2 linked regions of the Fodinibius salicampi genome follow. The main gene of each other region encodes a partner of the protein of the gene in region 2 in a complex. Links are inferred from orthologs where the notes say so. Each region holds a gene or a part of one and is shown on either strand. Other genes may lie near its edges. The genes, in order: secY and secA.

Region 1 (3,249 bases), on a different replicon or contig from region 2:
AATTTCGCCATCTTGCTTTATTGGCTCTTGTTTAGCCATGTCAAATATCTGCGTTTATTCGGTTTTTCGTTATCTCTTTAATATAATCAAAAGTACTTAGAATTTCAGCCTTTCCTTCACGAACTACAATATCATGCTCATAATGAGCGGCATTTTTACCGTCTTGTGTAATAACGGTCCAGCCATCGTCCAAAGTTTTAACCTTATAACTTCCAAGCGTTATCATTGGTTCTACTGCCAGAGTCATTCCAGACCGCAGTCGGTTACCTCTGCCTGGACTTCCGAAATTAGGGACTGAAGGATCTTCGTGCAGAGACTTTCCAAGTCCATGTCCCACTAAGTCTCGGACAACTCCATACCCTTCGTCTTCACAGTATGTTTGCACCGCATGTGAAATATCACCAATCTTATTTCCGTGAATCGCTTTTTCTATTCCCTTGTAAAGAGATTCAAGCGTTGTTCTCAGTAACTTAACAGTTTCAGGATCACATTCACCGACTGCGAAAGTATAAGCATGATCACCGAAATAACCGTTCTTTTCGACACCACAATCTATAGAAACAATATCGCCTTCTTTTAGTTCCCTCTTCTCACTGGGAATACCATGCACGACTTCTTCATTAATAGAAATACATAACGTGCCCGGAAATGGATTATTTTCTGGTCCATATCCTTTAAATGCCGGCCTTCCACCTTGTTTTTTTATAAACTCTTCTGCAACTCGATCCAATTTAGCGGTAGTGACTCCGGGCTCAATCTCTTTTGCCACCTCTGCAAGAGTCTGAGAAACAAGCTGCGCGCTTGTTCTCATCTTTTCAATTTCAGATTCACTTTTTAAAAAGATCATCCTTATCGACGGCTTTTCATCTTACCACTCTTCATGAATCCATCATAATGACGCATCATTAAGTGGCTTTCAATCTGCTGGAGCGTATCAATCGCAACTCCAACAATAATAAGCAGGCTTGTACCTCCATAAAACATGGCAAAGCCTGTTGTTACTCCCAACCGCGCAGCAAAAGCTGGTAATATGGCAATAAATCCTAAAAATATAGCTCCAGGGAGTGTAACTTTCGTCAAAATATTATCGATAAATTCCACTGTTTGATTCCCGGGGCGAACACCTGGTATAAAGCCCCCTTGGCGTTTCATGGTGTCTGCCATTTCCCTTGGATTTACTGTTATAGCAGTATAGAAGTATGTAAAGAACACACAGATAAAAAAGAATATAATCGAGTACGTGATTCCTGTAAAATCAGAAGCCCATGCGGTCAACATCTGTACCGTGGCACTCTCTGGAAAGAACGTTCCTATCGTGCTCGGAATAAACATAATTGACTGGGCAAAAATAATCGGCATCACTCCTGCAGCATTTACTTTTAACGGTAAATACTGTGTAGTACCGCCATATACTTTTCGTCCCACTACACGTTTCGCATACTGGACTGGAATCTTCCGTACACCCTGCGTAAGTAACACACAAAATGCAATAACAAGTATAAGTGCCGCAATCTCAACAATAACAATAATGGCGTTCGCTGAAGTAGTTATTTCATTTATCAAACTGGCAGGCAGTCGGGCAATAATACCTATCATAATAAGGATAGAAATACCATTACCTATTCCCCTGTCAGTAATACGTTCTCCCAGCCACATTACAAACGTAGTACCAGCAGTTAAAATAATAACCGAGGTAATCACAAAAGTAATGTTAGAAACTACAATAGCATTTGGTGAGGTAGCCATTAAATTAATGGCGAACCCGATAGCCTGAACAGCAGTAATACCTACCGTTCCATAGCGGGTTATACGATTAATCTTACGCCTGCCTTCTTCACCCTCGCGCTGAAGCTTTTGGAAATAAGGAACAACAGCTCCCATCAGCTGAATAATAATCGCTGCGGTAATATAAGGCATAATTCCCAACGCAAATACACCTGCCCGGGAAAATGCTCCTCCCACAAACATATCAAAGAGCCCTAATAAACTGGAAGCATTGCCTGTACTTTCAACTAATTGACTTGCATCAACGCCCGGAAGTGTTACATAACTCCCGATACGGTATATCATTAATATACCGACCACATACAGAATGCGCTCCTTGAGCTCTTCAATTTTAAATATGTTGCGAAAATTTTCGACTAAACTCATCTAAGACAGAGACTATTTTTTAATTCTCAATAAAACTTACACTTCCACCGGCATCTTCAACCTTTTTCTTAGCTGATTTACTGGCGTTATGAACTTCGATCTCTATTGATTTTTCAATATCTCCGTCTCCCAGAAGCTTAACAAGGTCTCCTTTACCGGCAAGTCCGGCTTCAATAAGATCATCCAAAGAGATAACCGGGTCCTTCAATTTACCAGCTTCAAGAAAGAGATCAATAGTACCAACATTTACCGCAACATATTCTGTACGGAAATTATTGGTAAAGCCCCATTTGGGTATACGGCGCTGGAGAGGCATTTGACCGCCTTCAAACCAGAAGCGTTCTTTGAAACCGCTTCGTGCACGCTGCCCGTTATGACCTTTACCAACGGTATGTCCACCATAGCCAGAACCCTGGCCACGCCCAATGCGCTTACGGTTTTTCTTATTTGGTTCGGGTGCTTTTAAATTACTTAAATCCATGATTTTATAACTCTTTAAAAAGTTCTTTTAGATCAATTACCCTTCAAATACTTTATTTAAGGAAATACCTCTTCGCTCAGCTACTTCAACCGGATCTGTCAAGTTTTTCAATCCATTATAGGTGGCTTTAACCATATTATGTGGATTAGAAGAACCCACGGATTTGGTTAATATATTTTGCATTCCGGCTATATCGAGCAGAGCCTTGACAGGACCTCCTGCAATTACACCCGTACCTTCGGACGCAGGACGTAAGAGTACCTCTCCAGCTCCCTCTTTTCCGGTGATAGTATGATATATACTCCCGGTCTTAGTCATTGGAACCCGAATCAGATTCTTTTTAGCATTGTCAAACCCTTTCTGGATGGCATCCGAAACCTCATTTGCCTTACCCAGGCCATGACCAACAACGCCATCTTTATTTCCAACAACGACGATAGCATTAAAGCTAAATCGGCGTCCACCTTTAACAACCTTGGAAACACGGTTAATATGAACCAGTTTCTCTTCAAGATTTAAATTCTTGGGAGCTACGTTATGTCTTCTTCTTATTTTTGGCATAGTAATTCTTTTTAAAAGTCTAATCCACCTTCGCGGGCACCTTCAGCAAGCGCCTT
Region 2 (4,261 bases):
CTTCGGTCCTTTTTCATCACTAATCGTCAAACGATGTCGTCCTTTCTTACGTCGACTTTTCAGTACTTTTTTTCCGTTCTTACTTTTCTTCCGTTTACGGAAACCATGCTTATTCTTACGCTTCCGATTGCTTGGTTGATATGTACGCTTCATGGGTAAATCGGTTTATGAAAACTTCAATTCGTAGATAGACCCACAATTTAAAAATAAATTTAGACAATAAGAACCATAATTTATTGGTTACATTAAATGAAAGGATTAGTAAAAAGATAGAAAAAACCGGCTTTTAAGCCTTAATTAATTTGAACAGACTCTAAGTTAGCTGTAACTTTCGTAAATCATATATAATACAGAGATTAAGTAATACGCTTTATGTTCGACAAAATAGGCGACATTTTAACTAGTATTTTCGGTACGAAGAGCGAGCAGGACCTTAAGAAAATCTGGCCCATCGTTGAAGAAATTAATGAGCACTATGAAAAGATGGAGCAGCTCTCCGACGAAGAGCTCAAACAAAAGACCGAAAATTTCAGACAAAAAATATCCAATGCAACAGCGGAAGTTAAGGAAGATATTGCCTCTGTTAAGGAAATCCTGAACAGCAATGAAGAACTATCGGTTGATCGGCGCCGGGAACTCGGCGAAGAGCTGGAGGAGCTCGAACAGGAACACACCGATACCATTGAAGATGTTCTGGAGGAAATCCTGCCTGAAGCATTTGCGGTAATGAAGGATACCTGCCGCCGCTTTGTCGGTGAAAAATGGAAGGTAGGCGGCAGCATGAACGAATGGGGGATGATTCCCTACGATGTTCAGCTGGCCGGGGCCGTAGCGATGCACCAAGGGAAAATTGCCGAAATGAAAACCGGTGAAGGTAAAACACTGGCCGCAATCATGCCTGCCTATCTGAATGCACTCAGTGGGCGTGGAGTACATATCGTAACGGTCAACAACTACCTCGCCAAGCGTGATGCCGAGTGGAACGAACCCCTGTTTAACTTTCACGGACTTGAAGTGGATTGCGTGGATCTCTACGATCCGAACTCTGAGCAACGCCGAAATGCCTACAGGGCAGATATAACGTATGGAACCAATAACGAATTTGGGTTCGATTACCTGCGTGACAATATGGTGATTAACTCTGAACAGCTTGTTCAGCGTGATCACAACTTTGCTATAATTGATGAGATTGATTCTATTCTGATTGATGAAGCGCGAACGCCACTCATTATCTCTGGCCCCGTTCCGGAAGATAATAAATCCCAAAAATATGAAGAGCTTAAACCCCGTGTTGAGTCTCTGGTTAACGCACAAAAGAAACTGGTGGCCTCTCTCGTTAAAAAAGGTCAGGAAGCACTAGATGAGGGGAATGAGGAAGAGGCAGGTCTGGCGCTTTATCGTGCCCAGCGCGGATTTCCCAAGAACAAGAAGTTCCGCAAAATGATGCAGGTGCCCGCCAATCAAAAGCTGGTTCAGCAAACAGAGGCCTTTTACCTGCAGGATAATGCTCGTCGACTGCCTGAAGTGGATAAAGAACTTTACTATTCGGTCGATATGAAAATGAATAATATCGAGCTTACCGAAAAGGGCCAGGAATTTATTACAAAGGCGAATGAGGATCCCGATTTCTTTATTATTCCGGATCTGGGTACGGAAACTTCCCAAATAGAAGAAGAGATCGAAGAACTCCGGGAAGAAAAAATCAGCGAAATTAAAGAAAATAATGAGTTCAGCGAAGAATACAAGGAAAAGAAGATAAAAGAAGCGCGGCAAGAGGTTGAACAGGAACGAGAACGCCGTTTCAATGAGCTTCACCGACTGTTTGCCGAACGCAGTGACCGTATCCACACGGTTAACCAGCTCCTGAAAGCCTATACCCTCTTCGAACGAGAAGAAGAATATATCGTACAGGAAGGCAAAGTGCAGATTGTTGACGAACACACCGGCCGTGTACTATCGGGACGCCGCTATTCGGATGGCCTCCATCAGGCTATTGAGGCGAAAGAAAATGTTAGCGTGGAAGCAGCTACTCAAACCTACGCCACTATTACTCTGCAGAATTACTTCCGGATGTACAACAAGCTTGCCGGTATGACGGGGACAGCGGCTACGGAAGAAGGGGAGTTTAATGAAATTTACGATCTGGATGTAGTTATCATTCCCACGAATGAACCGGTTATCCGTGATGATAAAGAGGACTTGGTATTCCGGACTAAGCGCGAAAAATATAACGCTGCCATCGAGCGTATCCGCGAATATCACGAAAAAGGACAACCCGTACTTGTGGGTACTACCAGCGTGGATGTTTCCGAAACGATCAGCCGGATGCTCAAGCGCGAAGAAATTCCACATAACGTTCTCAACGCTAAACACCATGCCCAGGAGAGTGAAATTGTCGAAAATGCGGGTCAGCCGGGGGCAGTAACCGTAGCAACGAACATGGCCGGTCGTGGTACGGACATTAAACTGGCGCCGGGCGTCAGGGAAAAAGGCGGACTGGCTATTTTGGGAACGGAACGCCATGAATCGCGCCGCATTGACTTGCAGCTGAGAGGACGTTCCGGGCGTCAGGGAGATCCCGGAGAATCCCAGTTCTTTGTCTCTCTCGAAGATGACTTGATGCAGCTTTTCGGTTCTGACCGCGTCGCCAAAGTAATGGACCGGCTCAACTTTGAAGAAGGCGAAGTCATTACCCATTCCTGGATTACCAAATCGCTGGAACGGGCACAGTCCAAGGTAGAGCAAAACAACTTCAGCATTCGTAAGAAACAGCTGGAGTACGATGATGTTCTCAATAATCAGCGGGAAGTTATTTATGCCCGCCGAAAGCACGCTCTTTCGGGTGATGAACTGAGGAGCGATATTTATGATATGCTCGAAGACTTGGTTCAAAGCGTTGTAGAGGAGCACTATCCTAAAGGAGAACTCGAAGAAATTCGGGATACCATCCTCCGATTCCTGGCAGTAGATATTGACCTGGAACGTGAAGAAATGGGCAAGCTGGGAGAGGATAAGCTTATTGACCATATTATAGAGCGGGCCTACGAGGTCTACAACAAAAAGGAAAAGATGATTTCAGAGCCGCTCTATGAAGTTATCAAAAATATTGAGGCTTCCGATGCCGAGGACAAACCTTCCAAAGTTCAGGTTATCTTTACTGACGGCATTCGTCGCATGCGCGTTGTGGTGGATGTAGAAAATGCACTCGAAAATGAAGGACATGAGGTGGCGCGTGCCCTTGAACGTACGGCCGTTCTCTCTATTATTGATGATAAATGGATGGATCATCTGCGGGAGCTTGATTCCGTAAAAGAAGGGATCGGCCTTCGCTCATTTGCCCAAAAGGACCCCCTCCTGGAATACAAGCGTGAAGCTTTTGATATGTTTAAACAGCTGCTTGATGAGATCAACCAAGAGGCAATTTCCCTGATTTGGAAAGCGATTCCCGAAATGCAGGCCGACAAACAGCGGCTCCAGCAAGCACCCGAAAAACGCGCTAAGGTGAATATGAACCAAGCTAAAACAGAGCATTCGGATGCTACCAACATGGGCTTTAAAACCAATGCCCAGCAGAGTCAAAATGGAGGTCAACAGCAACAACAACAGCGGAGTGACCAAAAACCCCAGCCGGTTACTGTAGAAGAAGAACCAGGACGCAACGACTATGTTAAAATACAAAACATGGGTAGCGGGGAAGTAATCGACATCAAGTGGAAGAAAGCCAAACGCATGATCGAAGAAGACAGCTGGGTCCTTATAGAAAAATAGTTAATGGTTACTGATTATTGGTCAGGGGGAAAACCAATAATAAATAACCATTGCCCAATAACAACATATGGAAGTTTTAGGAATCGATATTGGAAGCTACGGTCTCAAGGGATGTATTGTAGATACGGTGAAAGGGGAAATTCTCTCAGAACGCATAAGTACGCCACCCCTGGAGGATACCACCCCCCACAAAGTACTGGCACAGATGCACCGGATCGTGCGGAAAGAATTTGACTGGGAAGGCCCCATAGGATGCGCTTTCCCGGCACCGGTACGGAATGGCATTGTATTATCCGCTAAACGTATACATGATTCCTGGGTTGACGCCAATGCCGAGCAGCTCTTTTCAGAAATTACTGATAACCCGGTTTCCGTTATCAATGATACGGATGCCACTGGTCTTGCAGAAATGCACTTTGGGTCCGGACAGATGAAACAGGGACTTGTTGTTGTGCTTACACTGGGCACCGGAATTGGTTCTTCTCTTTTCATG

The links.
Region 1: the proteins of secA (region 2) and secY are in contact, whole or in part, in a crystal structure (PDB 3DIN), measured with the Thermotoga maritima proteins. The link is inferred for Fodinibius salicampi from one-to-one orthologs. Residues at the interface, in WP_004082002.1 of Thermotoga maritima: Glu261, Ala262, Arg263, Lys300, Ala301, Arg302, Thr303, Ile304, Ile305, Leu323, Tyr324, Asp325, Pro326, Val329, Ser330, Tyr333, Ile336, Lys340, Phe345, Val349, Glu363, Phe364, Tyr374, Ser375, Gly376, Gly377, Glu393, Ile395, Thr482, Ser483; in WP_004081795.1 of Thermotoga maritima: Glu108, Gly109, Glu110, Glu111, Ala236, Glu237, Arg238, Arg239, Ile240, Thr241, Ile242, Gln243, Tyr244, Ala245, Arg246, Arg247, Val248, Thr249, Gly250, Arg251, Arg252, Val253, Tyr254, Gly256, Ala257, Ser258, Thr259, Tyr260, Leu261, Pro262.

Annotation. Positions count from the first base shown.
Region 1 is NZ_BAABRS010000008.1:8,287-11,535, reverse strand. What follows is about bases 1-2,925. They hold secY (preprotein translocase subunit SecY), read right to left. Parts: upstream 2,152-2,925; coding sequence 850-2,151; downstream 1-849. Other genes in these bases: rpsE (30S ribosomal protein S5), read right to left, coding at 2,669-2,925; rplO (50S ribosomal protein L15), read right to left, coding at 2,171-2,632; map (type I methionyl aminopeptidase), read right to left, coding at 41-847; infA (translation initiation factor IF-1), read right to left, coding at 1-39. In the rest of the region: more of rpsE, read right to left, coding at 2,926-3,193; rplR (50S ribosomal protein L18), read right to left, coding at 3,205-3,249. UniProt on the Escherichia coli protein: The central subunit of the protein translocation channel SecYEG. Consists of two halves formed by TMs 1-5 and 6-10.
Region 2 is NZ_BAABRS010000003.1:284,379-288,639, forward strand. Bases 32-3,968 are described here. They hold secA (preprotein translocase subunit SecA), read left to right. Parts: upstream 32-384; coding sequence 385-3,768; downstream 3,769-3,968. Other genes in these bases: rpmH (50S ribosomal protein L34), read right to left, coding at 32-153; ppgK (polyphosphate--glucose phosphotransferase), read left to right, coding at 3,836-3,968. Also shown: ABEB05_RS12405 (ribonuclease P protein component), read right to left, coding at 1-17; more of rpmH, read right to left, coding at 1-31; more of ppgK, read left to right, coding at 3,969-4,261. UniProt on the Escherichia coli protein: Required for protein export, interacts with the SecYEG preprotein conducting channel.